2 regions of the Variovorax sp. NFACC27 genome follow, and region 2 is predicted to be linked to the other one. Evidence: predicted binding sites of a transcription regulator. Region 2 holds the regulator's gene; the other holds the start of a gene.
What was found. The regulator sigma-54, encoded in region 2, starts transcription at its own class of promoters, with help from an activator protein. The targets are predictions, from matches to a motif close to TGGCANGNAANCTGCTTT.
Positions count from the first base shown of each region.

Region 1 (16,004 bases), 950 kb from region 2:
CGGCTGCCTGGTGAACGGTGCCGGCCTGGCCATGGCCACCATGGACACCATCAAGCTGTTCGGCGGCGAGCCGGCCAACTTCCTGGACGTGGGCGGCGGCGCCACCCCCGAGAAGGTCACCGAGGCCTTCAAGATCATGCTGAAGAACAAGAACGTGGAAGCCATCCTCGTCAACATCTTCGGCGGCATCATGAAGTGCGACACCATCGCCACCGGCGTGATCGCGGCCTGCAAGGCCGTGAACCTGCAAGTGCCGCTGGTCGTGCGCATGAAGGGCACCAACGAAGTCGAAGGCAAGAAGCTGCTGGCCGAATCGGGCCTGCCGATCATCAGCGCCGACACCATGGCGGAAGCGGCCCAGAAGGTCGTGGCAGCAGTCAAGAAGGCCTAAGGAACAAGTCATGTCGATCTACATCAACAAAGACACCAAAGTCATCACGCAGGGCATCACCGGCAAGACCGGCCAGTTCCACACCGAGAAGTGCCAGGAATACGCGAACGGCAAGAACGCCTTCGTGGCCGGCGTGAACCCGAAGAAGGCCGGCGAGTCGATCTTCAACATCCCGATCTTCGGCTCCGTCAAGGAAGCCGCCACGCAGACCGGTGCGACCGTGTCGGTGATCTACGTGCCGCCGGCAGGCGCCGCGGCCGCCATCTGGGAAGCCGTCGAGGCCGACCTGGACCTGGCGATCTGCATCACCGAAGGCATCCCGGTCCGCGACATGCTCGAAGTGCGCAACAAGATGAAGGCCAAGGAAGCGGCCGGCGGCAAGAAGACGCTGCTGCTGGGCCCGAACTGCCCCGGCCTGATCACGCCCGACGAAATCAAGATCGGCATCATGCCCGGCCATATCCACCGCAAGGGCCGCATCGGCGTGGTCTCGCGCTCGGGCACGCTGACGTACGAAGCCGTGGCTCAACTGACGGAAATCGGCCTGGGCCAGTCGTCGGCAGTCGGCATCGGCGGCGACCCGATCAACGGCCTGAAGCACATCGACGTGATGAAGGCATTCAACGACGATCCGGACACCGACGCCGTCATCATGATCGGCGAAATCGGCGGCCCGGACGAGGCTGACGCAGCCCGCTGGTGCAAGGACAACATGAAGAAGCCGGTCGTCGGCTTCATCGCTGGTGTCACCGCTCCTCCCGGCAAGCGCATGGGCCACGCCGGCGCGCTGATCTCGGGCGGCGCCGACACGGCCGAGGCCAAGCTGGCCATCATGGAAGAATGCGGCTTCACCGTGACGCGCAACTTCTCGGAGCTCGCCAAGCTGCTGAAGGCAAAGCTCTAAGCGACAAGAAAAAGACGGTAGCGGTTCGCCGCGAAACCGACCACGCAGAAACAAAAAAGCGCCCGCACTGGATTGCGGGCGCTTTTTTCAATAAAACACAGTGGGATCAGAGACATGGAATTTCTTCAAAGCACAGATTTCTGGATAGGTCTGCTCAAGATCATCTGGATCAACATCATCCTGTCGGGGGACAACGCGGTGGTGATCGCCATGGCGGCGCGCTCGCTGCCGCCCGCGCAACAGAAAAAGGCCGTGCTTTTCGGTTCGGGCGCGGCCGTGGTGCTGCGGATCGTGCTGACAGTGGTGGCGGCCAAGCTGCTCGCCCTGCCTTACCTGCAGATCATCGGCGGCCTGCTGCTGCTGTGGATCGGCCTTCAGCTGCTCGGCGAGGAAGACGAGGGCGACGGCGAATCCAAGGAGTACGGCAGCATGATGGTGGCCGTGCGCACCATCCTGCTGGCCGACCTGGTGATGAGCCTGGACAACGTGATTGCCGTTGCGGCCGCCGCACAAGGCAGCATGGTCCTGCTGATTCTCGGCCTGGCGATAAGTATTCCCTTGGTGATTTTCGGCAGCACGCTCATGATCAAGCTCATGGAACGTTTCCCGATCATCGTCATGCTGGGCGCCGCGCTGATCGGCTGGGTCGGCGGCGAAACCATCGTGCAGGACACCGTACTGCGCGAAACGCTGGTGGCCAACCCCTGGTTGCACTACGCGGCTGCCGCCGCCGGTGCCCTGTTCGTCGTGGCCGCCGGCCGCCTGATGCAGCGGCGCGCGCAAGCCGCTGCGCACTGAGCAGTTCGAGAGAGATCGGCGCTGACAGACCATGGCGAGTGTCGGCGTCTCCCTTTTCTCCACCCGCCCTCCGCTGACCTGGGAATTTGCCTTCCTGACCGACGTCGGTCGGACGCGCTCCCATAACGAAGACGCCGTTCACGTGGATCCGGCCCTTGGGCTGGCTCTGCTGGCCGACGGCATGGGCGGCTACAAGGGCGGCGAGGTGGCGAGCGCCATGGCCGTCTCGCTGCTGCACGCGAGCTTCGGCCGCTGGTTCGCCCAGGCAGGCATGCAGGCGCCGTCCCGCGTGGTCCGGCGGGCGCTGCAGGCGGCCACGGACGAGGCCAACAGCTCGATCCTGCACGCCGGCACGACCAATCCCGAACTCCAGGGCATGGGTACGACCCTGGTGCTGGCGGCTTTCCGGCCGCAGCGCGTGGTGGTCGGCCACATCGGCGATTCGCGCTGCTACCGCGTGCGCAACAACAAGCTGGAGCTCCTCACCCGCGACCACTCGCTGCGCCAGCAGCAGCTCGACGCCGGCGCCATCACCGCCGAGGAAGCCCTGAATTCGCCCACCCGCAACCTCGTGACGCGCGCCGTCGGCGTGGAGGCCCAAGTCTTGCTGGAAATGCACGAGCACAGCGCAAGACCGGGCGATCTCTATATGCTTTGCTCCGACGGGCTCAGCGAGATGGTTTCGGATGAGCAGCTTTTCACGCTTCTAGGACACGATGTCGGGCTTCAGAAAAAAGCATCACTTTTGGTTGCAATTGCCAATGACAATGGCGGACGGGACAACATCTCCGTTGTTCTGGCCAGCGCGAGCGTTGCGGAAACGCCCCGCACGGGCAGGTAACAGGCTCCGGGGGCGGCTTTCCGGCGTGCCTGCCGTCTTTCAAGCTTTGGATTCGGGGAGTCGGCAATGCCGAAGATGATCATTTCGGTCGATGGCGTTGTCATCGGGCAAGTGGCGCTCGCCAAGGAACGCACGACGCTGGGACGCCGTGCCTACAACGACATCGTGATCGACAATCTGGCGGTCAGCGGCGAGCACGCCGTGCTGCACATGAGCGGTGGCGAAGTCGAAATTGAAGATCTCAACAGCACCAACGGCACCTACGTCAATGCGCTCGCCATCCAGCGGCAGGCGCTCAAGGACAACGATGTCATCGAGGTCGGGGGCTGCCGAATCCACTTCCGCGCGCGCAGCAACCTTGACCCGGCCGTCGGCGCCGGTTCGGTTCGCGCCACCTCGGGCGAATACACGTCGGGTGCCATGCCGCTGTCGTCGGCACCCACGGAATCGGGCGCGCTGGTCGAGCTCGGCATCCCGGTGCTGCGCGTGCTGTCCGGCGCCAACGAGGGGCAGGACGTCGGGCTGCAGAAGGTCGTCACCACCATCGGCAAGCCGGGCGTGGCTGTGGCTGTGGTCACGCGCCGGCGCCAGGGCTACGTGGCCGCCGGCGTCGAAGGCAGCGTCACGCTCAACGGGCTGCAGCTGGGCACCGAGGCCGTCGCGCTGCAGGAGCGCGACGTGCTCGAGCTGGGCGGCGCCACGCGCATGCAGTTCGTGCGCATCTGAGCCGCCTTTTCCCTTGGCTTGCCGCGGTCACGCCCGCACGGACCCGGCGCCGTGAGAGAAGAGCTGCGGCGGCACTGGCCGCGCATCGTGATCACCCTGCTGCCGGTGCTTCTGGCGCTGGCGCACGCCACCGGCGCCTGGCGACTCACCGCCCTCGAACGCCTTGACCAGCTGATCTACGACGTCCGCCTGCGCGCCACCATGCCGGGCACGCCCGACGCGCGCGTGGTGATCGTCGATGTCGACGACGCCAGCCTGGCGCGCCAGGGCCAGTGGCCCTGGCCGCGCGACAAGATCGCTCGCCTGACCACCGAGCTGATGACGCGCCAGCAGGCGGCCGTGCTCGGCTTCGACGTCATGTTCCTAGAGCCGGACCGCAGTTCGGGCCTCGAAAGGCTGAGGCAGATCGCGAGCGGCCCGCTGAACGGCGTGCAGGGCCTGGCCGCCGAGGTCGAGCGGCTCGCCCCTTCCCTCGATCACGACGCCACGCTCGCCGCGGCGCTGGGCGGCCAACGCGTGGCGCTGGGCTATTACTTCACGCGGACCGGAACGCCGAGCGCCAAGGGGCAGCTGCCCGCGGCGCCGCTGCTGACGGAAGGCGCTTTCCCTCCGGGTGGTACCTACGCCACGGGGTGGAACGGCTTCGGCGCCAGCCTGCCGGAACTCGCGAAGGCCGCGCCGGTGGCGGGCTTCCTGAACACGCTCGTCGGCGCGAATGCCGATGGCGTCATCCGCAGCGTTCCGCTCATCGCCCGCTACGACGGCGACAAGGCGCAGCCGGGGTACTACGAGTCGCTGGGGCTGGCGGTCTATCGGCTGGCGAATGGCTCTCCGCCCGTACAGCCGGCCTTCGCGTCGGGCGCGGGCGCCATGCCGCAGCTCGAGTCGCTGCGGGTGGGGCGGCTTCGCATTCCGGTCGACGGCACGGGCAGCATGCAGGTGCCATTTCGCGGCCCCGGCGGCTCGGATGGCGGATCGTTCCGCTATGTGCCCGCCTCCGACGTGCTCGAGGGGCGGCTCGGCCCCGGCGAGCTCAAGGGCAGGATCGTGCTCGTGGGCGCCACGGCGCCGGGCTTGCAGGACCTGCGCGCCACGCCGGTCGAGGCGGCGTTCCCCGGCGTGGAGGTGCACGCCAACATCGTCTCCGCGCTGCTCGACCAGCGTCTGCTCAGCGTGCCCGACTACGCGCCCGGCTACGAAGTGCTGCTGGTCGTCGTCGCGGGGCTCCTGCTGGCCTTCGGGCTCTCGCTGCTGTCGGCGCCGCGCGCCGTGCTGCTGGCCGCGGGCGTGATCGTCGCGCTGATCGGCCTCAACGCCTGGCTGTACGTGGGTTTCAGCCTCGTGATGCCGCTGGCTTCCGCGCTGGCCATGACGGCGCTCGCCTTCGCACTCAACATGAGCTGGGGCTACTTCGTCGAATCGCGTGCGCGGCGCGGGCTGGTGCGGCTCTTCGGCACCTATGTGCCGCCCCAGCTCGTCAACGAGATGATGGCGCACCCCGACCGCTACAGCATGCGCGCCGAGAGCAAGCCGATGACAGTGATGTTCTGCGACATGCGCGACTTCACCCGCCTGTCGGAGCAGATGGCGCCGGCCGAGCTGCAGGCCTTTCTCAACACCGTCTTCAGCCGGCTCACCAACGTCATCAGCGCGCACCGCGGCACCGTCGACAAGTACATGGGCGACTGCGTCATGGCCTTCTGGGGCGCGCCCATCGACACGCCCGACCACGCCACGCTCGCTGTGCGCGCCGCGCTCGACATGGCCGACGCCGTGCGCGACATCAACCGCATCCACCGCGCCAGCGGCCGGCCCGAGATCAGCGTGGGCATCGGCATCAACAGCGGCGTGATGAGCGTGGGCGACATGGGATCGGCGGCACGCCGCAGCTACACCGTGGTCGGCGACGCGGTCAACCTCGCGTCCCGCCTCGAGGGGCTGAGCGGACACTACGGCGTGGAAGTGGTCGCCAGCGGCGCGACGCGCGAACTCGCGCACGACTTCATCTGGCAGGAACTCGACAGCGTGCGCGTCAAGGGAAAGGCACAAGCCGTTGCCGTTTTTACGCCCCTTGCCGCGCGCACGCCCGAAGCGATGGAGCAGGCTCAGCAACTGCTCGAACGCTGGAGCGAAGTGCTCGCCGCGTATCGCCGCCAAGACTGGGCCATGGGCCGAAACTTGCTCGCGCCCCTGCTCGCCGCGGATGCGAAAAAAGTCCTTTACCAGCTCTACGCCCAGCGTTTAGCCTCGATGGCGTTGCGACCGCAAGACCCGAACTGGGATGGCGCGACCCGGTTCGAGACCAAATGACGACAGACACATACAAAGGGGTCTTTCACAATGCAGGTTCGTGTGCTGGGTTGCTCGGGCGCCATCGCCAAAGACTGCCGCACCACCTCGTTTCTGGTCGACACGGATCTGCTCGTCGATGCGGGCACCGGTGTTGGAGACCTCACGCTCGATGAAATGGTCTGCATCGACGACGTGGTGCTCACGCACAGCCATCTCGATCACATCGCCGCACTCCCCCTGATGCTCGACGCTATAGGCGGCCGCCGCACGCAGCCGCTGCGCGTACACGCGCTGAGCGCCACCATCGATGCGCTGCGCACGCACGTCTTCAACAACGTCATCTGGCCGGATTTCGAGAGCATTCCCAGCCTCGAGGCGCCCTTCGTGAGCTTCCATGACATCGCGGTCGGACAGCGGCTGCAGCTCGGCAGCCGCGAGCCCAAGGTGGTCGAAGTGCTGCCCGCGTTCCACACCGTGCCGGCCTGCGGATTCGCCGTGCGGAGTGCCGAGGGTGGCGCCCACTGGGTGTTCAGCGGGGACACCGAACGCAATGCGCCCTTCTGGGAGCGGGTGAACGAACTCGACGTGGCGATGCTGGTGATCGAAACGGCATTCAGCAGCCGTGAGCAGGCGCTGGCCGAGCGCAGCCTGCACCTGTCGCCCGCCGTGCTGGCCCAGGAGCTCGCGCACATCGGGCCGGACAAGCACTACCCGATCTACATCACCCACACCAAGCCCGCCGAAACCGACGAGATCATGAGCCAGATCGAGGGGCTGGTGGAAGAGCAGGTGGCAGGGCTGGCGCAGCGGGATATTCGCTGGCTGAAAGCGGATGGCATCCTGACCTTCTGACAGCCGGTGACGCATTGGCATGACAAATTTGTCACCGTGTGTAGCGTCTTTAGGCGGATTCTGTCACATCGTGTAACGCCAAAGTGGGTAGAGGTGACGTGTTCGGTCGGCAGGAGGCCTTGAGGACGGGTGGCACAGATGCTGCGGAAGGTACTTCGCTCCGGGCAGGTTCCCGGGCGTAACAACCAACCTACCTGGAGTTAGTTCAATGAACCGTCGTACTCTCGCTCGCCGCGCTCAGGCCGGCTTTACCCTTATCGAACTGATGATCGTTGTGGCGATCATTGGTATCTTGGCTGCTATTGCAATCCCACAATATCAAACTTACATCGCTAAGTCGCAAGTCACCCGCGTAATGGGCGAGGCTGGAAACCTCAAGACGGCTGTCGAAACGTGCATGCTGGAAGGCCGGACGGGTTCGGTTTCCTCCAATATCCCGACGGGAACTGCCCAAGCTGCTGACGAATGCAATCTGCAAGCTACTGCATCGTCGATTCAAGATGGCGCGAAACAAGGTAGCGGCGTGGCTGCGGCAACCGGTACGGGCTATCCGCAAGTTACGCTGTCGACCACCGCGCCGGTGACGATCATTGCAACATTCGGTAACGGTGCCGCTGCAACTCTCAAGACGGCAGGTACGAACACGTTGACCTGGACGCGGAGCCTTGAAGGCACTTGGAAGTGCACCGCCACTGTTGACGCAAAGTATCGCGCAGCTGCATGTGCTGACGCCTCCTAACTGTTGTCGACTCTCAACAAAAAAGGCTCTGCTTTGGCGGAGCCTTTTTATTTGATGATGACCCGTCCTGAAATGTGTTGACACCTTTCATCAGCGAAAGGAAAAAATGCAATGGACACAGACGTCAAGAGAACGCGATGTCGAAATTAAAGCTCAAGGTCCGGGGCGTTACTCTGATTGAACTGATGATCGTCGTTGCGATCATTGGGGTTCTTGCTGCGATCGCTATTCCGCAATATCAGACGTATGTTTTTCGTTCCCACGTGCAACGGGTTGTCGGGGAGTCTGGCGCGATAAAGACAGCGATAGAAACTTGTCTAGCCAGTGGCCAAATCAATGTTGGCAATCCCGCCATAGCAAACAACTGCGACCCACAAGCTAGTGGCTCAAACTTGCAGGCGACTGCAGGCAATGCGGCACCATCGATTTCTGAGATTTGGGCAGCATCTGGCACTGGCGTCCCGCAAGTCACGCTGTCTCTAACCGCTTCTTCGACGATCGTAGCGACATTCGGAAATTTAGCGGGAGCGCCATTGCAGGGCGCTACAGCCGGAACCATCACATGGGCGCGTGACTTGAACGGCTCCTGGAGTTGCAAAGCCGCCAATATCGACGCCAAGTACGCTTCCGCGGCGTGCCCTCTGTAATCGATCATTCTTCATCTGTACTTAGGAGCAGGCACAGGGAAAATGCCAAGGCGAGTTTCTCTGCGACGCCAGCCAAGGCGGAGGACATTGCCAAGCTAGACTTTGCTACCTCAATCGATAGCGCCTTGATTGTGTTGCCTTTGCTTTCCCCATTGCTGCGGGGCTATCGGTCAATACTTGGAAACAGTTGGCCTCTTGGCTATGTCTGCCTACCTTGCTTATCTTGTGCAGGGCTGGTCATTTCAATCTTCGCCCTTCGGTAGTTCTTCGATGCGCATCGAACACAGGACTCGTTTTGATTTTTCAGGGTCCTCTTCCTGGACTTGCCCCTTGGTTTTCTGCCATCGCAGTTTTCCTTGTGATCGCCTGAGCTGCCTGCGTCGGTACAAGACTCACAAAGGATCGTGGCCAAGCGTACGACACACTCGCCTACGGCCTGCTTCAGTACTACGCGCTAGCCGGCATTTTGGGGCTTGACCGCAGAGCTCGGTGCGGGCCGAGCCTTTGGCAACTTGCGTCAACACAACCAGTTCGCGGCTTGATCAGCATGTACTGATTGCCGCGCTATGGTTCTATGTCCGCTATCGCGGCGCACCATTGTGAAGACGTCTGCTGTGGACGGGCGTGATTTTATTTCTCTTGATTGCGGCTGCGGCCTCGACATCGCGCACAGGCCTGCTCGAAATCTTGTTAATCGTCGAAATCGCGGCCTTCATCGCGTGTCGGGTGCGATAGGTGTATCGCGTCGACGAACGCGCATAAATTGCTGTTGTATCTCGTGGTTGAACTCGGCGTGCCTGCAGCGCTACTCATCTGTAGCAGCTTTCTCCGATTGCTGATCAGCACGAAAATCCGGCACGAGCATGATCCATTCAACACCGTAGCCTGTGGGGGCTGCTCGGCGTGATCGCGTTGCACAGCCTGCTTGAATGCCCGCTGTGCTATGGTTCATTTCAACTGGTGTTTGGCCTCTTTGCCTTGGGTTTCTGTGGCCTGTCTCCAATCCGTTTGGCAACCAGGCGCAGTACTGCGGGAAGAAAAATATCCGTAGCAATGTGCTTCCGCGCTGATCGTTGTCATCGGCTATGTAGTCTGGGATTACATCAGTGTCAGGCAGATCTATTTGCCGCGGGGAGTGCTTGTCTGCTTATCGGGACGACAAGCCGGCTCACGCGCAGAACCCATGACTGCTTGCAAATTAGGCGAACTTTGCTGAACTCACGTTGATAACAGTGACTCCTGCCAATGCGGCAAGGATGTATGACCTGGCCAAGCGTGTCTTGCATTTTTCGCCACAGCCGCGTGCCATCAGCGAAGCTGATCGAAAGAGCGCGACTGCTGAGCTATAAGGACGAAACCCGCATCGAAGCGCAGCGATTCAGCATCGCATTTCCGCTCCAGTACGGCTTTGGATAGAGGGCAAGCCGATGAATCCATCAGCGCCCTGACTGACCCGAATCGACGACGTCAGCAGGGTTTCTCGCATCCCCCCGCGCCTTACTGTGTCACGAGTTCGCGCCACGAGATCCGGCGGGTACCAGGACCACCAGCACCTGGCGGCAGTTCGATGTTCTCGAGCTTTCCTGTGGAGAGCTTCACGCTGCCGATCAGCTGACTGCCTTTTCGTGCATACACCGAGGCTGCGGCTCCCAGACCATTGCCTCCCGCGAGAAGCGTTCCGACCACCTGGGCCTTTGTCGCCGGGAAAAGCGAGAGGCCTGTTTTGTAGTCGACATAGTTCAGGTACGCCGAGCCCCCGATGCCGCAGGCATTTGCGTTGTTCGGGATGTTCGAGACGAAAACCAGAACGCCCAGTTGCAGGGTCGAATCGGTATTGATCCGCTCGCCCGTGTTCGGCAGATCGATGAACCAGCCGTACATGTTGCTCAGGTTGGTGGCATAGCTCATCGAGCTCGAAACCGTCCGTACCCCATCCTTGTCGGTGAACGTCTGCTTCATGAAGCACTTGGTCTTCAGCGTGGTCGAGCAAGCCGTTGTACGGGGGCTTCCGTAGATGCTCGTAGTCGTACTGCTTCCCGTCAGGGGATCCTTGATGGCATAGATCGTCTGCACCTGCGTGGCGCCCGCGCTCTTGGCGTCGATGTCCGACACCCCAAGGTAGCTGCCCGTGCCCACGTAGATGATGTGACTGCTGCTCGCGAAACCGAGTTCGATCCAGCTCGTGATGGGTTGCGGATTGTTGTTGGCGTCCTGGAGCGTGGCCAGAAGTTGCACCGTGGGTGTTCCGGATCCATCTGCCTTCAGGCTGCTGAGGTCGAAGCGCCAGACATTGCCGTAAAGGTCACCGCTGTACACCTGGGTCACGGTGTTGTTGAGGTTGATGTTGTCCATCCACGCGCTGATGCGGGACAGGCCACTTGGGCATGGGGCGACCGTGCATCCCGAGCCGGGAACCACTGCCGTTGCGCTGCCGACGCCGGTGCTGATCTTCTTGATGACTGCGCCGGTCTTCGCGTTCAACACCCACAGGTGGCCGCCGCCGCCGCCAGGCGAGATGTTGTTGTAGCCAGAGGTCACAAGCACAGCCCAGGTGCCGTCGCCGAGCTTGGTGATGATTGGGATGCCGTAGGTGTATCCGAGGTCGTTGTCGTTGTTGAACGTGAATTCCCACAAGACCTTCGGCGTGTCCGGCGTGGTTACATCCAGCGCGTAGTACCCGCGACCGCCTGCGGCCAGGCCGCCGACAAGAAGCGTATGCCATGCGCCGTCGAAATACGCTTCGCCCTGCTGGGGTGAGCCGTTCACGAAGTACGAGTGGTTGCGGCTGTAGTTCTTCTCTGCCAGCTTGTAGAGCTTGGGCAGCAGCACCGAGGGAATGTATGCCCAGCTTTCGGCGCCGGTGTCGGCGTTGAACGCGTGCAGCATGCCGTCGTTGGCGCCGACGTAGAGCATGCCCTGGCGCGTTTCGTTGGTCTTCTTGAATGCGGCATAGCCGGTATCGGTGTAATTGAAGTTCGACTTCTTCACATAAGCCGATTGCGAGCCGACGATGTCACCGAGCACGTGAGTGCGCTTGAAGTAGTACTTGCCGCCGCTGCCGTCCTCGTTGCTCCGGTCGCCGCGCAGGAAGTTCACGAGGTTGATGCCCCCCATGCCCTTGTCCGAACCTGCAACAGTACTGTCGATCTGCTGCGCTGAGGGAACACAGGCGCTGCCCGCGGCACAGACCTGCGACAACGAGCCGATCGCCGACATCTTGAAGTAGTTCTTCATCGTGTCGGTCAGCGAGTCCCACGCGAAGTTGATCAGCGTGCTGCCGTTGTTGGTGTAGATCTTGCGCGCGCTGTAGGTCGTGTTGTCCAGAAGCGCGGTGGGCAGTGTCGCGGAGGAGGTGTTGGCGGTGCCCGATTGCGACCATTGCGGCACCGTACCGGGAACGCCGGTGACCGGATCGATGGTGTAGCGTGCGACTTCGCCGAACCACTGTACCGAGGTGAACCCGGAGTCGAACAGGAAGTTGTCGGAGCTCGTCACGTTCGCCGTGCTGGGTGAGACGGCTGCGCCAGCGCTGTTCTGGGCGTCGACGTTGTTGAGGAAGTTGGTGATGCCGTCCTTGACCGCGACGGGGTCGCCCGCACTGTAGTAAGCGCCGCGCCCGTTGACGGCCGCATGCCACAAGTCGTCGACCGTGGTTTGCGAGTTGCTCACCGGTGTGGGCCAATTGCACGCACCGCTGCTTTGCCAGCGGCATTTCGTGTTGGAAGCGGTCGTGCCCTTGAGGACATCGTAGTAGTCGCCGCTGGTTGCTGTCTGATAGTCCGACTGATACTGCATGTAGCCCGACACACCCAAGCCGATGGTGTAGGTGTACATGCGTTGCTGACCGGCGAGTGTGTTGTCCGCTCCGACGTCCACGCCGCTGCTGTTCTTGCTAGTGCCAAGAATGCTCGAGCGGATGTCGGTGGTGTAGTAGTACTGGGCTACGTCGGCCAGCGTGTTCGAAACCTGGCTTCCGTCGTAGTAGGGTCGTTGCACGGTGGAGCTGTCACCGTCCTGATCGCCGATGGCGGTTGTGCCGTCGACCTGTGTGATCGTGTTGTACACGACTCCGGTGTTTGTCTTGGCCGTCGCTGCTTCGTTCCAATAGCCGTCAGTCGACAGCATGGTGTAGTTGCGTTGACAGGCGTACTGCATCGGATCCTTGACAGTAACCGCGGTCGTGTCGCCGCTGGATGCATTGACCCAGAGCTTCTGGCTGCCTGTCAGTTTGCCTGCATACATGCGGCCGGCCGTCGAGAGCGCCACGCGAAGGCCGGTGCCGTTGCTCGGTATCGCCGCTGTCAGTTTTTGGTACCACAGGTCTTTCTGTCCGCCCTTCGTGGTCGCAATGTCGTCGACATTGAGAAAGTCGGAGCCTGTGTTGTTGTTGAGGCTCATGAAGCCCAACCGATAGCTGCTGGTCAGGCCGGAAAATCCAAGGCCTGCGGCAGTCTTCGTCATCTGCATGCGTGTACGGTAGTAGGCCCACCAATTGGCAAAATTGGTCATCTCCTCCGTGTAAGTGCACGCGGTGGTGCTCATGCAGTCCGTACGCGTTCCGGTTTGGGAATAGCTGGTCACGTCGGAGCTGATCGTCGTCAGCACGTTTTGCCCTGGGACGTAGACGGCCGTCACACCGCCGGTGAATGCGGTCGCGCCGATGGTAATGCTCCCGGACTTGCTCACGACGGGGGTGTCGGTGAAGTCGCCCAAGGCGCTGGGCGCGGTGATCGTCACCGTGCTGCCTGATCTGGAAGCGCTGAAGCCGGTGACCGTGCAATTGCCAGTGCTGTTGGTCGTACAGTCGTTGATGCTGTTCGCAATGGCTTGGGCCAGTGTGTTGCGGTTGCTGGTGGAGCCTGTTCCGCCCGACATGATCTGTTTTGAGCCCACAGTAATTCCACTGACGGAGCTGTTGCCTGAGCCACTGAGAGTCAGCTGGCTTGTTGCCCCGACGGCGCCGACAAGCGTGACCCCGGGATATCGGGCATATACATATTTCTTCCCTCCAGTGGGGGCGGTATCGATGCGGGTGGCTTGGCAATCGGTCAGCGCGGTGTCGCTGCACCAGCGCAATGTGGCGGGGACGGTGTTCGACGCCGACGGCGCCGATTGCGTCGCACAACTTCGCAGGCTCTGGTCGGTGCAGTACTCACCCGCCACGAACTTGTAGTACAGGGCATTGCCGACAAGGTTCTGCGTTACCCCTGAATTGGCATTCGTAAACAGGTTGGCCTGGTTACCCGTGAAGCCTGTATCAGCCGACTGCACGCCATAACCGTCATAAGGGACGGCCGTCCATTTGTCGGAGCCCATCGTTGGGTACTTGCTTCCGTCGTACTTGATGGGGGGCGAGTAGGTGGTGTTCGGGTTGTAGTAGATCTTGTTGTACGCACTGTTGCGAACAAGACCGGCGTTGTTTCTGTAATTCCCATCTTGTCCCGCCGTATCTGGCAGATAGTCCCAAGTCATGCTGCCCGAGTCGTCGAGCACGAAGAATAGATTGGGCTTGACCAGCGTCGGGCTCGACGTTTCGAGTGGGGCGGTGGCTAGGTCGGTCTGTGCCGCCTTCGCGGTGTACATCGCCGCCAGCAGCGGCGCGATGCAGAGCGTGGCCTGCAGGAGATGGAGGGTGTTGCGTTTCATGAAGAGGCTCTTCCTGTTGCGGCGGCTAGATCGCCACCATGGCCTGGACCATGCTCTGGGTGTTGCGCGGTCCATCGACCACGACAGTGATGCGGTAATAGGTCTGCTTGGGCGAGTCCACATTGCTGCCGGTACCGCCGCGACCGCCACCGCCCGTGCACGAGGTACCGCCCGGGCAACTGCCGGCGGTGGCGCGCGGCGACGTGGCGCAGATGTTGGTGCCGACATTCGCTTCGCCCGTAGCGGGGCACATGCGATGAATGACGTAGCGCACCGTGTTGCCCGTTGTTGCATCCTTGTCCAGGGACTTGGCGTTGGTCGACAGCTTTGTCGTCCAGAACTCGGCCCAGGTTTGGCCGCTCGCGGGGTCTGCTCTGGTTGCCAGGTAGCCCTGGGCCGTCTGGTCGCACGTGACGGTACTGCCCGAGGCGCAGACTCCCACCGCATTGACGTTGTCTTCGAGCCATTTCACGGCCGTTTCGACGCCAACGTCCGCCGAATGCGTAGCTGCCTGCTGAAAGGCCAGGTTGCCTGCAACGGTATTGGAGGTACCCACTGAGCGCGTCAGTGCCACTGCAGCCAGGGTCAGTGCGACCAGCACGATCAGCGCAAGGATCAGTACGACGCCGTGCTGCGACCGGTGACTCTGCCGTGAGCGTGTGCACGCGAAGCGGTGCGCCATCAGAAAACCCTTGCTCTTGTTGTCGTTGCTCAGCATCCGCCGGTCCCTCCTTGTGCTGTGGTCTGCGAGCCCTGCCAGACCAGATTGCGGACCGGTACCGTGGTTTGCAGTGTCTTGTAGCGATAGTTCTTCCACTCCGAATTGCCGCTCAGGTCGAACGGCGCGGAGGCGCTACCGGCCCAGGTGGGCGCGGTGCTGGTGGACGGGGCCTCGCCTGCTGCTGCGTCATACTTCGTGTATTGCCCGCTGCGAGCCACCAGGGCAACGCGCAGCGCCAGCGTGCGTGCCCAGCCGCATTGAACGGCGAGGCCGCTCTTGTCCGCGGTGCTCCCGGGGGTGATCTGGTCGTAGGTGTCGACGATGCCAGACATCTTGTTTGAACCGATGCCCGAGGTATCGCGCCCGTATTGCGCACGCAGGCCGACGATGCTGGAGGCAATGGAAACCCAGACGGCCGGGTTGACCTTCGGTGACACGTAAGTTGCGTCCGCGCAGTTGTAGGCGGTGTAGTCGCAGACGGTCAGATTGCCGTCGCGTACCGCATAGGCGCGGGCGATCAACGATTGCCCAATGTTGTAGACCATGCTGCCCAGAGCCAGACCGGTGGGATCGCCCGGATCTACCGTGAGAGTGGTGTCCGTCTTGGCGGTGATCTTGTCCAGGTTGAGACTGCAAGGCGATGGACGACTCGAAGGCTGCGCGATCACATAGTCGTTGACCGCGAAAGATCCGGCCGTGGTGATCGGGTAGGTCTTCGAAGATGGTGCGGTGGCAATCAGGTCGCCTTCGGCGGGGCTGTCGCTCGTTCCGGAGATCATCAGCAGGGTATCTGTGCCCGCGGTGCCCGCAGGCACGAGCGTTGTCGCCGGATTGACGACAACAGGCGCCAAGGCATCGAGCTTGACGGTCTTGCTGTCCTTGCTTGTCTTGAAGGACAGGCTGCAACCCAGAAGGCTGAATGCATTGATGCCGTAGCCGGCTTCACGCGCATCGCGTTCCAGGCCATACAGTGCTATAGAGCCATTGATCTGTGCGTCGTCGCCACCGGTAGTTGTGCGCTTGTTGCCTTCGAAGACGCCGAAGACCTGCATGATGACGATGACCGACAGCATGCCGATCAGCAGGCCGATCAGGATCTCGATCAGGCTGAAGCCCGAGGCCGCCTGGCGTTGGCGGGAACGCTTGTACTGGTTCATTGCTGGGCTTACTTCTGTGGCTGGTCGAGCCGCGCAACCATGGTGTATTGGCGCTTGTCATCTCCCGGCGCCTGCCAGTAGATGGTGATGGTGACCGTGTTGGTGCCGAGGGCCGCGGTGGCACCCTTGTCCTCGCTCTTGATGGCCACGTCGGGTGGGTTGTCGGTGGTTCCAGGCAGTGCGCTGGCCCAGGCATCCTTCCAAGCCTTGTAGCCATCGCCGGTGGCCGCGAACTGGGTTTTCAGAACCGTATCGGATCGGTCGCTGACCCACATGCGGCTGATCAGGTC
Region 1 is NZ_CP157613.1:8,149,172-8,165,175, reverse strand. Features, by position in the region: gene sucC (ADP-forming succinate--CoA ligase subunit beta) at 1-391, shown strand, start outside; gene sucD (succinate--CoA ligase subunit alpha) at 402-1,295, shown strand; gene ABL840_RS38295 (TerC family protein) at 1,410-2,093, shown strand; gene ABL840_RS38290 (Stp1/IreP family PP2C-type Ser/Thr phosphatase) at 2,125-2,934, shown strand; gene ABL840_RS38285 (FHA domain-containing protein) at 3,001-3,660, shown strand; gene ABL840_RS38280 (CHASE2 domain-containing protein) at 3,712-5,970, shown strand; gene ABL840_RS38275 (3',5'-cyclic-nucleotide phosphodiesterase) at 6,001-6,804, shown strand; gene ABL840_RS38270 (pilin) at 7,013-7,543, shown strand; gene ABL840_RS38265 (pilin) at 7,621-8,190, shown strand; gene ABL840_RS38260 (hypothetical protein) at 9,094-9,417, shown strand; gene ABL840_RS38255 (pilus assembly protein) at 9,688-13,836, opposite strand; gene ABL840_RS38250 (pilus assembly PilX family protein) at 13,862-14,554, opposite strand; gene ABL840_RS38245 (PilW family protein) at 14,548-15,714, opposite strand; gene pilV (type IV pilus modification protein PilV) at 15,723-16,004, opposite strand, start outside.
Region 1: the regulator sigma-54 is predicted to act here: its motif matches at 6,935-6,952, upstream of ABL840_RS38270 (pilin).

Region 2 (16,004 bases):
GTGCCGGCGGTCATCTTCTGCATCGAGACGGGCTGGTATTCGATCGTCGCGCTGGCGCTGTCCTCGGCGGCGCCGCGCTCGGCCTACCTGCGCTACAAGGTCTGGATCGACCGCGCGGCAGGCGGCGTGATGGGGCTGCTGGGCCTTCGGCTCGTGTGGTCGGCCGTGCGCGGCGGCCACTGAGCGGCGTCGAGGCTCAGAGCAGGCTCTCCGGTGTCAGCGGCGCCAGGATCTCGAGCATGGTCCGGTCCCAGAAGCCGGAGTCGGGCTCCTCGGTCAGCACGGTGAGCTTGCCGGCGTCGTCGCTGACCCACTCGATGCGCGACTCGTTGCTGCCCTCGGCGAAGCGCAGCCTGTAGGCGCCCTGCTGCTTGAGCACGTCGATGAGCTTGAGCGCCTGCTGCGCCATCTCGGGGCTGCGGATGAAGAGGCCGATCTCGGTGTTGTGCGTTTCGGAGCGCGGATCGAAATTCATCGAGCCGACGAAAAGAATGCGCCGGTCGATCACCGCCGACTTGGCGTGCAGCCTGCCCACCGAGGTGCCGAAGAGCCCCAGCCGCACGCTGCGCCGGGTGCGGTTGGTGCTCAGCTCGTAGAGGTCGGCGCCCAGCTTCAGCATGTCGGGGCGGTAGCGGCGGTAGGCTGTGTGCACCAGCGGCTCGTCGGTAGCGGCCAGCGAGTTGGTGACCACGCTGATCTTCACGTTGCGGCCGCGGATCTCGCGCATCACCTCCAGCCCCGAGGGGCCCGGGATCAGGTAGGGCGAGACGATGGTCACGTCCGAGCGGGCGCGGCGCATCTGCTCGACCACGTTGTAGCGCACGCTGTCCACGTCGAGCAGCGGCACGCCGCCGTAGGAAGCGGTCTTGCCGATCACGCGCTCGGGCGAATCGGCGTATGCCTCGGCGGTGGTCCAGATCAGGCCGAGCTTGCCGGCGTCCAGGTCTTCCGCCATCGGGCTGTAGCCGAGCAGGTCGTTGGGCGCGGGCCTCGGCGGCGGCGGCGTGGTGTCGGGGCCGGTGGCGAGCTCGAAGCGTTGCTGCAGCTCCTCGCGCGACAAGGCACTGCTCGCCACCGACTGGATCGGCCGCACGTAGACACTGTTCCAGTACTGGTCGAAGAGACTGCCCAGCCGGGGGATGAGCGCGCCTGTGACGAAGGTATCGAGGTCGATGAAGTTCTCGCCCGCGGTGCGCCTGAAGTACTGGTTGCCGATGTTGCGCCCGCCCGCGACCGCCATCGCGCCGTCGGCGATGAACAGCTTGTTGTGCATGCGGCGGTTGACGCGGCTGAAGTCGAAGAGCGAGGCGGTGAAGCGCTTCAGCAGGCTGCCGCGGCCGGCCGGGAACGGGTTGAACAGCCGCAGCTCCACGTTGGGCGTGGCGGCGAGGCCGAGCAGCAACTCGTCTTCGCCGGAGGTGTAGAGGTCGTCCATCAGCAGCCGCACGCGCACGCCGCGCAGGGCGGCGTCGCGCAGGGTGCGCAGCAGGTAGCGGCCGGTCTCGTCGTTCTCGATCTGGTAGTACTGCACGTCGAGCGTGCGCTGCGCGCGGCGGGCCAGCTGGATGCGGGTGTCGAAGGCGAAATCGCCGCCGGGCATCAGGCGGAAGCCGCTCAGGTCGGGGTCGGGCTGGGAAGCCAGCGCGATCTTGCCGAGGGCAGTGTCGGCCGAGACGGCCATGGCCCTGGTGGGCGTGCGCGGCGCCTCGTCGGGCAGCGTGGCGCAGCCTGCGAACAGCACCACCGCCACCATGGCGAAGACCCAATGCCCACAGCGCGACATCAGGCCCCGGCTCATCGACGGTGTCTTTCTACAGGGCTTTGCGCAGGTTGGCGGGCGCGATGCGAAGCGCTTCGCGGTACTTGGCGACGGTGCGGCGCGCGCACTCGATGCCCTGTTCCTTCAGCATCTCGGAGATCTGGCTGTCCGACAGCGGCTTCTTCACGCTCTCGGAGCCGACGAACTGCTTGATGAGCGCGCGCACCGCGGTGCTCGACGCATTGCCGCCGGTCTCGGTGCCCAGCGCCGAGCCGAAGAAGTACTTGAGCTCGACCGTGCCGAAGGGCGTGGCCATGTACTTGGCGGTGGTCACGCGCGAGATGGTCGATTCGTGCAGGCCCAGCTCGTCGGCGATCTCGCGCAGCACCAGCGGGCGCATCGCGAGCTCGCCGTGCACGAAGTAGCTCTTCTGCCGCTCGACGATGGCGTTGCTCACGCGCAGGATGGTGTCGAAGCGCTGCTGGATGTTCTTGATGAACCAGCGCGCCTCCTGCAGCCGCTGCGACAGCGCCTGGCTGCCCTCGCCCTTGTGCGACTTGAGCGCGCCGGCGTAGATGTCGTGCACGCGCAGGCGCGGCATCACCTCGGGGTTGAGCATGACGCGGAACTTCACGTTCGTGCCGCGCCCGGTCTTGGTGACGATCACGTCGGGAATGATGATGTTGCGCTCGACGTCGACGAAGCTGCGGCCCGGCTTGGGCTCCAGCCGCGCGATGATCTGCAGCGCCGAGCGCACCAGGTCCTCGTTGCTGCGGGTGAGCGTGGCCAGGCGCTTGAAGTCGCGGCGCGCGAGCAGCTCCATCGGCTGCTTGCAGATGGCGATGGCGGTCTTGCGGACCTGCTCCTCTTCCTCGGTCTCGTCCTCGCTGGCCATGGCGCGCAGCTGGATGCTCAGGCATTCGCCGAGGTCGCGCGCGCCGACGCCGGCGGGCTCCAGGCTCTGGAGCAGGCCGAGCGCCACCTGGAAGTGGTGCACCAGGTCGTCGAACTGGTCGTTGTCGTCGCCGGCCAGGCCCGAGGCCAGGGCGGGCAGCGAGTCTTCGAGGTAGCCGTCGTCGTTGAGCGACTCGATCAGGAAGCGCAGCGCGGCGCTGTCGTTCTCGTCGAGGCGCAGGCTCAGCGCCTGGCGATGCAGGAAGGACTGCAGCGACTCCTGGCTGCGCGCGAGCTCGGTGGCGTCGGCGCGCTCGTCGTCGCCCAGGTTGTTCTGGCGCGCGGGCGCGTCGCTGCCCCATTCGCTGTCGTCGGGCGCCATGTCGACGGTGCCGTCGCCTTCCCAGTCGGGCTCGCGCTCGGAGATGTCGGCGGCGGGGCCGTCGGTGTCGGCCGTGCTGGTGACGGTTTCGGTGGAAGCAGTGGATGCGCTGCTGGCGGCCGGCGAAGCGAAGTCGCCCTCGCCGTCCCCGCCTTCACCACCGTCACCGCCTTCATCGCGCGGAACCGGGGCATCGGCCGTGTCGAGCCCGAATTCCTCGCGCGCCGCTTCTTCCGCGGTGCGCTCGAGGAACGGGTTCTCGTCGAGCATCTGCTCCACCTCCTGGCTCAGTTCGAGCGTGGAGAGTTGAAGCAGCCTGATCGACTGCTGCAGCTGTGGCGTCAGCGCCAGATGCTGCGAAACGCGAAGGGACAGCCCTTGCTTCATGGTGGAAACCGCCCCCGCGCCTTACATGCGGAAGTGCTCGCCCAGGTACACCCTGCGTACCTCGGCGTTGTCGACGATCTCCGAAGGCGTGCCTTGTGCCAGCACATGCCCGTCGCTGATGATGAAGGCGTGATCGCAGATGCCCAGCGTCTCGCGCACGTTGTGATCGGTGATGAGCACGCCGATGCCGCGCTCCTTCAGGAAGCTGATGATCCGCTGGATCTCGATCACCGCGATCGGGTCGATACCGGCGAAGGGCTCGTCCAGCAGGATGAAGCGCGGCTGCGTGGCCAGGGCGCGCGCGATCTCGACGCGGCGGCGCTCGCCGCCCGACAGCGCGAGCGCGGGCGAATCGCGCAGGTGGTCGACGCGCAGGTCGGCCAGCAGCTCGGACAGGCGCTCCTCGATGTGCGGCTTCGACAGCGGGGCCATCTTGCCGTTCGCGTCGGGCTCCATCTGCAACTCGAGCACGGCGCGCACGTTCTCCTCGACCGTGAGCTTGCGGAAGATCGAGGCTTCCTGCGGCAGGTAGCTCAGGCCCATGCGGGCGCGGCGGTGGATCGGCATGTGGGCGATGGGCTCGCCGTCGATGGCGATGTCGCCGGCATCGGCGCGCACCAGACCCACGATCATGTAGAACGACGTGGTCTTGCCGGCGCCGTTGGGGCCGAGCAGCCCGACGACTTCGCCCTTCTGCACGTCGAGCGAGACGTCCTTCACGACCGTGCGGCTGCCGTAGCTCTTCTTCAGGCCGCGCGCGACCAGGCGGCTGCCCGGGGCGCCGTTGACGTCCTGCGTTCCTGCGGATTCGATCACTTGCGGGTATCTCCCTGGTCACTGCCGAGCGTGGTGCTCTGGCGCAGGCCCTTGCCGGGTGCCGGGGTGGGTGCCGGCGGCGGCGCCTTCGCGCCGGCGGCCGGGGCCGAGGCGCCGGCCGCAGGGGCTGTGGCGGCCTTGGGGGTCAGGATGGTCCTGACGCGCCCGCCCGGAGCCGAGGCGTTGACGGCGGTGTTCGGCGGCACGGTGGAACCGTTGACGGTGTAGGTGTCGTTGCTCTGGTCGTAGACGATCAGCGCGCCCTGGCTCTCGTCGTTCGGCGTGGCGCCCAGCAGCCGGCGCATGGTGGCGTTGCGGATGAACTTGACGTTGTCGGCGCGGCTGTCGTACTCGATCACTTCCGACTCGCCCTCGATCCACTCGTCGGGCGCGTTGCGCTTCTGCTTGTAGTAGGCCCGCTTGCCGGGTGCCGCCGTGACCACGCCGTACTGGTAGCCCTCGGCGTCCTGGCGCACGTCCAGCCGCGCGCCGCGGATGATGATCGTGCCCTTTGTCACCAAAACGTTGCCGGTGAACACGCTGGTCTGCTTCAGGTCGTCGTAGCGCATCGCGTCCGACTCGATGTTCATCGGCTTGGAGCGGTCGGCGGTCTCGGCCAGGGCACCCGAGGCGAAGCCGGCCAGCAACAGCGCGCCGGCAGCCAGCCGGCTGACGCGACGAAGGAAGGGGATGGTGGGGTAAGAGTGCAATGTCATAGAGGCACGAAACTTGCTCGGCATTGTATGCGTCTGAGTGCTTCTGCCCCGCACGCACAGATGAAAAAGCCCGCCTAGGCGGGCTTGACTTTCGCTCTGGTTTGCTACCAGAAACAGCGTGAATCCAAGGGCTCAGCCCTTCTTTGCTTCGCCGATCAAATAGTTCACGACCTGAAGTACTTTGGTCATGTTGCCGGCGGTCTCGCCGTCCACGTACCAGCGGCCTGCCACGGCCATCGCGGGCACGCCGGCCACCTTGTAGGCGTCGGTCAGCTGCGAGGCGCGCTTGGCCTTGCTGGCCACGCCGAAGGAGGTGAAGGTTTCCTTGAACTTGGCGGCATCCAGGCCGTTGGCAGTGGCCCAGGCAATGATGTTGGCGTCGCCGTTCACGTTCTGGCGCTGGGCGTGGATCGCGTTGAACACCTTCGGCTGGTATTCGTCGACCTTGCCCATGGCTTCGAGCGTGTAGTACAGGCGCTGCTTGGCCTCGACGTCGTTGCCCACGAAGGGAACGGGGATGCGGCGGAAGGCGACTTCCTTCGGCACCGTCTTGATCCAGGCTTCCAGCGACGGCTCGAAGTCGTTGCAGTGCGGGCAGTTGTACGAGAAGAACTCGACCACCTCGATCTTGCCGGCGGGCGCGTCGACCGGCACCCGCTTGTCGAGCACCAGGTACTCGGAGCCGGCCTTGGGCACGCGCGCCTGGGCGTGTGCCGGGTTGGCGGCCAGGGACAGCAGTCCGAGCGAAGTGGCGGCCAGCGAAAAGTCACGACGTTTCATTGAAAGAGCTCTCCAGTTATTACGGCAGACTGAGCCGGCGCGCGGCGGGGAGTTCCCCCGCATCCGGCGCGCCCGAGGCTGTGGATGGTGGCGGCAAACGCCGCGCTGCGAAGCTTAGGGGCTATTCGTGTCGGTTGCCGGCCGGATGACGTCCGGTCAGCGCTGCACGCGGACCAGCGCCGAATCCATGCCGCCGCCGTCGAGCCGCTCCTTCAGGCGGTCGGCGTCGTCCTTCTTGTTGAAGGGGCCGGCACGCACGCGGTAGACGGTGCGGCCCGCCTGCTCGCGCTCGGTGACCTTGGCCTCGACGCCCATCAGCGACAGCTTGGCGCGCTGCGCCTCGGCGTCCTCGGTGGTGCGGAAGGCGCCGGCCTGCACGAAGTACATGAACGGATCGGGGCCGGAGCTGCTGCCGGCGTTGCTGCCGCTGCTCGGCGCGGCCGACGCGGTGGTCGTGCTGCCGGAGCCGGAAACGCTGCCCGAGCGAGCGCGGGCCAGGTCGCCCAGCGGATCGTTCGACGGCGGCAGGGCGTTGGCCTCGGCCGGCACCGGCGCGGGGCGCGGCTTGGGCGCCACCACCACGGGCACCGGCGGCGCGGTATTGGGCGAAGCGGTGGCCGGGGCCGCGGCGGTGTTGCCGGTGGCCGGCTCGCCGGTGATGGGGTTGACCGGGCCGGTCGGAGCGGCCGGGGCCGCCGGCTTGGGAGCGCCTGCCTTGCCGGCCAGCGGCGCGTTCGGGTCCCAGTCGCGGTTCTTGCGGGCTTCGGCCTCGTCCTGCTCGGCGCCGCCGCGCTGCGTCTTGGTCACGAACGGGATCGGCACCTTGGTCACGTAAACCGCGATGCCCAGCGCGACGCCCAGGCCGAGCACCAGCCCGATGATCAGGCCGATGACGATGTTGCCGCGTTGACTTCTTGTCTTCTTCATGGTGAGGGAGTTCACATCTTGCTCGGCGCACTGACGCCGAGAATCGCGAGGCCATTGTGCAGCACCTGCGCGGTCGCGGCGACCAGCGCCAGGCGGGCCAGTTTCACCTTTTCGTCGTCGACCAGGATGCGCTCGGCGTCGTAGTAGCTGTGGTAGCTGGCGGCCAGCTCGCGCAGGTAGAAGGTGACGTCGTGCGGGGCGAAGTCCTTCGACGCGGCGGTCAGCATGGCCGGGTACTTGGCCAGCAGCAGCATCAGCGCCTGGGCGGCCGGGCTCTCCAGCGGCGACAGGTCGACGTCCTTGAGCGCTGCCGTGTCGCCGCCCCAGCCGGCCAGCACCGAGCAGATGCGCGCGTGGGCGTACTGCACGTAGTAGACCGGGTTGTCGTTGTTCTTCGTCACCGCGAGGTCGACGTCGAAGGTGTACTCGGTGTCCGGCTTGCGGCTCAGCAGGAAGAAGCGCACCGCATCGGTGCTGGTCCACTCGATCAGGTCGCGCAGCGTGACGTAGCTGCCGGCGCGCTTGCTGATCTTGACCTCCTCGCCGCCCTTCATCACGCGCACCATGGTGTGCAGCACGTAGTCGGGGTAGCCCTCGGGGATGCCCTCGCCGGCGGCCTGCAGGCCGGCGCGCACGCGGGCGATGGTGCCGTGGTGGTCGGTGCCCTGGATGTTGATGACCTTGTGGAAGCCGCGCTCCCACTTGGCGATGTGATACGCGACGTCGGGCACGAAATACGTGTACGTGCCGTCCTGCTTCTTCATCACGCGGTCCTTGTCGTCGCCGTAGTCGGTCGACTTCAGCCACAGCGCGCCGTCCTGCTCGTAGGTCTTGCCGGCGGCCACGAGCTTGCGCACCGCATCCTCGACGCGGCCGCTGGTGTAGAGGCTGGACTCCAGGTAGTACTGGTCGAAACGCACGCGGAAAGCCTGCAGGTCCAGGTCCTGCTCGCGGCGCAGGTAGGCCACGGCGAACTCGCGGATGGCGTCGATGTCCTCGATGTCGCCGCTGGCGGTGACTTCGCGGTCTTCCGACTTGACGGTCTTCTTCGCCTTGAAGTCGGCCGCGATGTCGGCGATGTAGTCGCCGTTGTATGCAGGCGCCTTCTCGCCGCTGGGCCATTCGGCGTCGCCGGGCTTGAAGCCGCGCGCGCGCAGCTGCGTGCTGTTGGCCAGCGTCTGGATCTGCACGCCGGCGTCGTTGTAGTAGTACTCGCGCCAGACGCTCTCGCCCTGCGAGGCGCGCAGGTTGCAGATGGCGTCGCCGAGCGCGGCCTGGCGGCCGTGGCCCACATGCAGCGGACCGGTCGGGTTGGCCGAGACGAACTCGACCAGCACCTTCTCGCCGGTGGCCGGCTGTTGGCCGAAAGTATTCCCGGCCGACAGCACCTCGCGCACGATCTGCTGCTTGGCGGCAGTCTTCAGGCGGATGTTGAGGAAGCCGGGCCCGGCGATCTCGATGGCGTCGACCCACTGGGCGAACGCGGGGGTGGCGAGCAGCGCGGCGCTCAGTTCCTCGCCCAGTTCGCGGGGCTTGCGCCCCAGCGGCTTGGCGAGCTGCATCGCTGCCGTGCAGGCGAAATCGCCGTGCGCGGCCATCTTGGGCGACTCGAACGCGGCCTTGGAGCCGGCGCCGGGCGAGAGGGATTCGAGCGTGTTCGCGAGCGCCGCGAGCAGCTCCTGTTTGACCAATAGCATCCGGAAATTTTACCGGGGGCAAACCCGGGCGCTGTTGACGATGGTCATCCGATCGTTGCCTTGGCCCGTTACGATGGTCGGCCCCGAGGCGGGGAACCTGTCACAACTCAACCTAGCGAGGACATATCACCATGAAGAAGCTCCTTTCCCTGGTCGCACTGGGCATCTGCCTTTCCTTCGGCGCAGCCCAGGCTCAAGACAAGGCTCCCGCACCCGCTGCAGCCCCCGCCGCTGCCGCCCCTGCCGCAACAGCCCCCGCCGCCGGCGCGAGCTGCGAAGCCAAGGCCGTGGACAAGAACGGCAAGGCCCTGGCCGGCGCCGCCAAGGCCAGCTCCATCAAGAAGTGCGAGAAGGAAACCAAGGCCGCGGCCGCTCCCGCCTGCGCCGCCAAGGCCGTGGACAAGAACGGCAAGCCGCTGGCCGGCGCCGCCAAGAACAGCTTCATCAAGAAGTGCGAGAAGGACGCCAAGGCCTGAAGCCATGGCGCGTCGGTGCATCGAAGCACCGGCCTTCGAGAAGAACGAGGCCCGCAGCGTGCGGGTCTTTTCTTTTGGCGTGACCGTGCCGCCGTGCGCTACTTCAGCGCGCCGAGCAGGTTGTTGAAGTCGTCGGTCCAGGGCCGTTGCCCGGGCTGCACTTCGATGGGAATGGCTGCCTGCCCCATCGGATCACGCTTCAGCACCCGCGGATCGCGCGCGACCAGCACCCAGTCGGTGCGGCGCAGCCATTCGGCTTGCTCCGCCTCGTCGTGCACCAGCACCGCATGCAGTCCCCGCGCCTGCGCCACCCGGGCGATCACGGGCGAGAGCGCCAGGAAGCGGTTGGTGACATGAAAGGCGATCACCCCGTCGGGCTTCATGTGCCGCAGGTAGGCGTCCATCGCCTCGGCCGTGAGCAGGTGGACCGGCACCGAGTCTCCTGAAAACGCATCCACCGCGAGCACGTCGAAGCCCTGCACCGGCTCGCGCTCCAGCGCCAGCCGGGCATCGCCGAGCACGCGCTCGATGCGCGCGGCGCTGTCGCGCAGGAAGCTGAATTCCTTGTCCGCCAGCGCGAACACCTGCGGATTGATCTCGTAGAAGCGGTAGACGTCGCCGCTGCGGCCGTAAGTCGCGAGCGTGCCGGCACCCAGCCCGATCAGCCCCACGCGGCGCGGCCCCGCCGGCGCGGCGGCGATCGCGCGGCCGATGCCCGAAGTCTCGCCGTAGTAGGTGGTGGGCTCGCGCCGGCGCGCCGGGTCCAGAAACTGCGCTCCGTGCTTGACCGATCCATGCGCCAGCTGGCGCACGCTGTCGGAGGGCGGGTCGCGCATCGTGTCGTATGCCAGCAGCGCGCCATAGAAATTGCGCTGCAGGCTCCGCGCGCCCGCCCGGTCGCTGTCGATCTGCAGCAACAGGAAAAGCATGCAGCAGGCAGCCAGCACCACGCAGCTCAGCCGCAGCCACATCCGCCGGCGCAGCACGGCCGCGGCCGCCAGCGCCGTCAGCATCAGGCCGAGCCCCAGTTCGTAGTACGCCGCCAGCACGTGCGGCGCGACCAGCCCGACCATCACCCCGCCCAGCGCCCCGCCCAACGACAGCATCAGGTAGAAGCGCGTGAGGTAGCGCGCCCCCGGCCGCAGCCTCGCGGTTTCGCCGTGCAGGAACATGCACAGCACGAAAAGCCCCGACACGTAGAGCGGCAGCGCGACGTAGACATCGGCGCCGATGCTGTGCTGCAGCCCGAAGGCGCACAGCAGCAGCATCACGGCCGCCAGCGGCAGGAACACGCCGCGCCGGTACCAGCGGTCGCTCTCGAAACACAGCACGAAGGTCAGCAGGTACAGCGACAGCGGCAGCACCCACAGGAAAGGCACCGCGGCGACGTTCTGGGTGATGTGGTTCGTCACGGCCAGCAGCAGCCACGAAGCCAGCGCGGGTAGCGCGAGCCACAGCAGGTAGTCGGCGGGCCGCGGCGGCTGGTCCGGCGCGGCGGCCTGGCCGGGCGGCTGCGGCGCCACCACGCCGACCGGCCAGCGCCGCGCCATGTACAGCGTCGTGCCCGCGCACAGCAGCACGAACGCGCCGTAGCCCCACGACCATCCGTTGGCCTGCTGCCGCAGCGTGCTGAACGGCTCGATCAACACCGGATAGCTCAGCAGCGACAGCAGCGAAGCCAGGTTCGACAGCGAGAAGTAGCGGTACACCTGCGCACCCCACGGTGTGCGCGCCACCCACGACTGCACCAGCGGCCCGGTGGTGGAAAGCAGGAAGTACGGCAGGCCGATAGTGGCGAGCAGCAGCCCCAGGATCCGCCAGGCCGGGTCTTCGGCGCCGGTCGGCTTCCACTGCGCGCCCACCACGATCGGCACGAAGGCCAGGCTCGCGACGAGCAGCCCCACGTGCAGCACGGCCTGCGCCCGCATGCGCAGGTGGCGCGCGACCCAGTCGGAGTACGCGTACCCCGCGAGCAGCACGGCCTGGAAGAACACCATGCAGACCGACCACACCGCGGCCGAGCCGCCGAACCACGGAAGAATCTGCTTCGCGATCAGCGGCTGGACCAGGAACAGCAGGAACGCGCTGCTGAAGATCGTTCCGGCAAACAGGAGCTGGATGCCGGCGCGTCCCATGCCGCGCCTACTTGCCGAAGCCCCGTGCCAGGAACACCGCCACCAGCGGGATCAGCGCGATCAGGTGCGCCTGGATCATCACCAGCTTGCGGGTCTTCAGGATCTCCGCCTCGGCCGGCAGCTTGCCGGTGGCGCGCAGCGTCTTGCGCCAGCGGAAATACGTGAGCGTCGGAAAGATCGACACCACGCCCACGATGATGAAGAGCCCCAGCTTCACGTGCAGCAGCGGGTTGGTCCAGTACCAGGCCGTGCCCTTCACGCCCCACCAGGTGCGCGCGATGCCGGTGGCGAGCACCGCGATGGCGGCGATGCCGTAGACCATGTCGACCTTGGCCAGCCGCTCGACCACCGCCGCGTTGAGCCACTGCACGCGGCACAGCGCCGCTTCGCTGGAAATGAACACAACCATCGTCAGGATGGCGAGCAAGTGCAGGTACGCGAGGATGGCTTCGAGCGTCATCAGTGACTTTCTTCTCTGTGGGGTTGCAAATGCAAACAGATTGTGACGCCGCTGATGCGACTCAGGCCCTTCCTCCCCAGAATTCCGGATTCCCGTACTGCTCCTTGAGGAAATCAAGCCACAGTCGCACCCGCAGCGGCAGGTGCTTGGCACCCGCGAACACCGCATAGATGCCGTTGGGCGGCGCGGCGAACTCGTCGAGCAGCGGCACGAGCAGGCCGGCGTCGATCTCCGCCTCGACCTCCCAGGTGCTGCGCCAGGCGATGCCGTGGCCGGCGAGGCACCAGTCGTGCAGCACCTGTCCGTCGGAGCAGTCGAGCGGGCCGCTCGGGCGCAGGTGGATCAGCTCCTGGTTGCCCTCCTCGTTGACGATGCGGAAGGCCCAGCCGCGCGTCTGCGAGGCGTCGCTCGACAGCGTGAGGCAAGCGAAGCGCGAGAGTTCGCCCGGATGCTTCGGCTTGCCGTGGCGGCGCACGAACTCCGGCGTGGCGACGCAGCGGCGGCGGTTGTCGGCCAGCCGCACGCTCACCAGCGACGAATCGGGCAGGTCGCCCACGCGCACCGCGCAGTCGAAGCTCTCGCCGGTGACGTCGACCACGCGGTCGCTGAGGTTCAGCGAAATGGTCACTTCAGGGTGCAGCGCATGGAAGCGCGGCACCAGCGGCGCGACGTGGCGGCGGCCGAAGCCGGCGGGCGCCGTCACGCGCAGGTGGCCGCTGGCCTTGAGGCCGCCGGCGCTCACGCTGGCCTCGGCATTGGCGAACTCGGACAGCAGGCGCTGGCAGTCCTCGAGGAAGGAGCTGCCTTCGTTCGTGAGCGTGATGCGGCGCGTGGTGCGCACCAGCAGCTTGACGCCCAGCCGCTCTTCCAGCGCATCGAGCCGGCGCCCCATGATCGCGGGCGCCACGCCCTCGGCCTTGGCCGCGGCGGTGAGGCTGCCGCGGGTCGCGACCGAGACGAAGGATTCGAGTTGCTTCAGGCGGTCCATGGGGCGGGAACTATAGCCCCGCTCACTCCGGCACCGGCCCTTCCGGCTCTAGGCCTGGTGCCGGGAGTCCGTCGCGTGCGAGAAGAGCGGCGCCCCGCCCACCGGCAGCTCCGCCTCCAGCACGCTGCCGGTGGCCGAATCGGTCAGCACCAGCTGCCGCGTGCCGGGCCGGAAGGCGATGTTGGTCACTGTCTGCCCGGCCGGGCTGCGCACCATGTGCGTGACCTCGCCGCGCGCATTGAGCACGAAGGCGCCGCCCAGGCTCGCATGCGCCACCACGAGGCCGCCATCGGACGTGACCGCCAGCCCGTCGGGCCCGCTGGTGCCGAAGAAAGTCTGCAGCGCGCCCACCTTCGAGAGGCTGCCGTCGGGCAACAGCGGCGCGCGCCAGACCTGGTTGCCGCGCGTGACCGCCACGAAGAGCACCTTGCCGTCGGCGCTGGCCGCGATGCCGTTGGGACTCGGCGCGTTGCCCAGCAGCAGGTCGAGCCGGCCATCGGCATGCAGCCGGTACACGCGCCCGGTGGGGTCGTGCAGGCCCGTCTGGCCCTGGTCGGTGAAATAGAGGCGCCCGTCGAGATCGAAGCTCAGGTCGTTCACGCCCTTGAAGGACTCGCTGTTGCGATGCCCGAGCACCGTCTCGATACCGCCGCCTCCCGCATCGCGCCGCAGGATGCCGCGCCGGTAGTCCGCGATCCAGAGGCTGCCGTCCGCATGGATCGCCAGCCCGTTCGGCCAGCCTTCGTATTCGACGACCAGCTCCCAGTCGAGCGACGAAGGCGCGATCCTGAAGATGCGGCCATAGGGAATGTCGGTGACGTACAGGTTTCCAGCCCGGTCGAACACCGGGCCTTCGAGAAAGCTGTCCATCACGTGGCCGGGCTTGTTGGCGTCTACCCACTCGGTGCGCCGCGGCTTGCGGAACGCGTCGGGCAGGCGGGTGAGCACGCGCGCCTCGATGATCTCGGGCGGCTGGAAGTTCAGGTTCCACATGGCTTCGCTCAGTCGGGCTGGACGCCGGCGGCCTTGATGACCGCACCCCAGCTCTGCGTCTGGCCCTGGACGAACTTGCCGAAGTCGGCCGTCGCCGCGCCGCCCGGGCTCGCGCCCTGCTCGGCGAAGCGCTTCGCCAGGTCGGGCGACGCCAGCGCCTTCTTCACCTCGGCCTGCAGCTTCTCGACGATGGGCTGCGGCGTGCCCTTGGGCGCCGCGATGCCGAACCAGTTGGTGGCGGTGAAATCCTTCAGCCCGGCCTCGGCGCTGGTCGGCACCTCGGGCAGCGCTGCAAGACGCTGCGGCGAAGTCACCAGCAGCGCGCGCACCTTGCCGCCCTTGACCTGCGGAATGGCCGTGGGCGCCGCCGTCACCAGCACGTCGACCTGCCCCGACACCACGCCCAGCATCGCCTCGCCCGCGCCCTTGTAGGGCACGTGCGTCAGCGCGAGCTTGCCGTTCTGCTTGAGCAGCTCGCCGCCCAGGTGGGTGGAGCTGCCCACGCCGCCCGATCCGAAAGTCAGCTTGCCGGGATTCGCACGGGCCTCGTCGATCAGCGCCTGCACCGTCTTGTAGGGCGAGCTCGCGCCCACCACCAGCACCAGCGGCGCATCGACGATGGCCGTCACCGGCACCAGGTCGGCCGGCTCCCACGGCAGCTTCTTGAAGAGGTGCGGCAGCATCGCGTAGGTGGTGTCGTTGATCAGGAACGCGCCGCCGTCCGGCGCCGCCTTGGCCACGAAGTTGGAGCCGATGGTGCCGCTCGCGCCGGCCCTGTTGTCCACGTAGAAGGACACGCCGGTCTGCTCGGTGAGCTTCTGCGCGATCTGGCGCGCCGCGTAATCGGTGGTGCCGCCCGGCGCGTACGGGACCACGAGGCGCACCGGCTTCGAGGGCCACTGGGCCTGTGCGTGCGACTGCGCGGGGGCGATGAATGGAGCCGCCAGCGCGATGGCGGCGAGCCAGGAGTGCAGCTTCATCTTTGTTCCTTTGTCAGCAAGGAAAGGAGTCGGTCACTCGGGTCGCACGCCGGCCTCGCGCACCGCCGCGCCCCAGCGCGCGTGCTCCGCCTTGATGTACTGCGCCGCCTGCTCGGGCGTACCGCCCACGGGCGTGCTGCCTTCGGCCAGCAGCTGCGAGATGGTCGCGGGCTTGGCCAGCGCCTTGTCGACGGCGGCGCTGAGCTTCTTCACGATGTCGGGGCTGGTGCCGGCCGGCGCGACGAGCGCCTTCCAGTCCACCGCCTCGAAGCCCTTGTAGCTCTCGGCGACGGTGGGCACGTCGGGCATCACCGGCAGGCGCTTGGCCGAGGTGACGGCCAGCGCGCGCAGCTTGCCGCCCTTCACCATCGCGAGCGCGCCCTGCGGCGTGGCGAACATGTAGTCGGTCTGGCCGCCGAGCAGGTCGGTGATGGCGGGCGCGGCTCCCTTGTACGGCACGTTGAGCACCGTGAAGCCCGCGCGCTTGGCCAGCACCTCGCCGGCCATGTGGCCCAGCGTGCCGGTGCCCGCGAGCGCCTGCCTGATCTCGCCCGGCTTGGCCTTGGCGGCGGCGACCAGCTCGGCCAGCGACTTGAACGGCGCATCGGCACGCACCACCAGCACCACGGGCTGCGAAGCCACCACCGCCACCGGCACCAGGTCCTTCAATGCGTCGTAGGGCATCTTGGGAAACAGCGTCGGGTTGATCGCGAGGTTCGCGGTCTGGCCCAGGCCGATGGTGTAGCCATCAGGCTTGGCCTTGGCCACCACGTCCATGCCGATGTTGCCGTTGCCGCCCGCGCGGTTGTCGACGATGAAGGTCCACTTGGTGTCGTCGGCGAGCTTCTGCGCGACGAGCCGCGCCACGATGTCGGTGGCGCCGCCGGGCGTGTAGGGAACGATGAGCCGAACGGGCTTGTCGGGCCAGGCGGTGTCGGCAAGGGCGGGGGCGGCGTTCAGCCATGCGGCGGCCGCGGCGCACGCCAGCAAGGCGCGCCGTGCATTGAAAAACATGAGGTCAGTCTCCGAGTGTGATGTGTCGTGTTTCGAGCGCGGCGATCTCTTCGTCGCTGTAGCCCACTTCCTTCAGCAGCTCGCGGCCGTGCTCGCCCACGCGCGGCGGCTGAAGGCGGATGCCCGGGCGTTCGCCGTCGAGCGTGAACGGCATCAGCGGCACCTTGGCCATGCTGCCGTCGTTCATGCGCACCGGCGCGAGGCCGCCGGTGGCGTTGAGGTGCGGATCGTCGAACAGCTCCTGCGGCCTGGTGATGGGCGCGAAGGGCAGTTCGTTCTTCTCGAACACCGCGGCGAGATCGGCCGCGCTGTGGTTCGCGAGATGCGAGCGCAGGATCGGCATCATCCATTCGCGCGCCAGCACGCGGTCGTTGTTGGTCTTCAGGCGCGGGTCGGCCAGCATCTCGTCGAGACCGAATGCCTTGCAGAAGATGGCCCACTGCTTGTCGCTCACCGCCGCCAGGAAGATCTGCTCGCCGTCCTTCACGGTGAACACGTCGTACACGGCCCAGGCCGAGATGCGGCTGGGCATCGGGTCGGCCGCCTTGCCCGTGGCGGCGAACTGCATCATGTGTTGCGCCACCAGGAACACGTTGTTCT
Region 2 is NZ_CP157613.1:775,173-791,176, reverse strand. Features, by position in the region: gene ABL840_RS03630 (LysE family translocator) at 1-183, shown strand, start outside; gene ABL840_RS03625 (phospholipase D family protein) at 197-1,798, opposite strand; gene rpoN (RNA polymerase factor sigma-54) at 1,812-3,422, opposite strand; gene lptB (LPS export ABC transporter ATP-binding protein) at 3,444-4,238, opposite strand; gene lptA (lipopolysaccharide transport periplasmic protein LptA) at 4,235-4,954, opposite strand; gene ABL840_RS03605 (thiol:disulfide interchange protein DsbA/DsbL) at 5,087-5,734, opposite strand; gene ABL840_RS03600 (SPOR domain-containing protein) at 5,891-6,661, opposite strand; gene argS (arginine--tRNA ligase) at 6,673-8,358, opposite strand; gene ABL840_RS03590 (hypothetical protein) at 8,490-8,834, shown strand; gene ABL840_RS03585 (spermidine synthase) at 8,933-10,969, opposite strand; gene ABL840_RS03580 (DUF2214 family protein) at 10,977-11,429, opposite strand; gene ABL840_RS03575 (LysR family transcriptional regulator) at 11,491-12,417, opposite strand; gene ABL840_RS03570 (SMP-30/gluconolactonase/LRE family protein) at 12,466-13,410, opposite strand; gene ABL840_RS03565 (Bug family tripartite tricarboxylate transporter substrate binding protein) at 13,419-14,390, opposite strand; gene ABL840_RS03560 (Bug family tripartite tricarboxylate transporter substrate binding protein) at 14,424-15,404, opposite strand; gene ABL840_RS03555 (CaiB/BaiF CoA transferase family protein) at 15,409-16,004, opposite strand, start outside.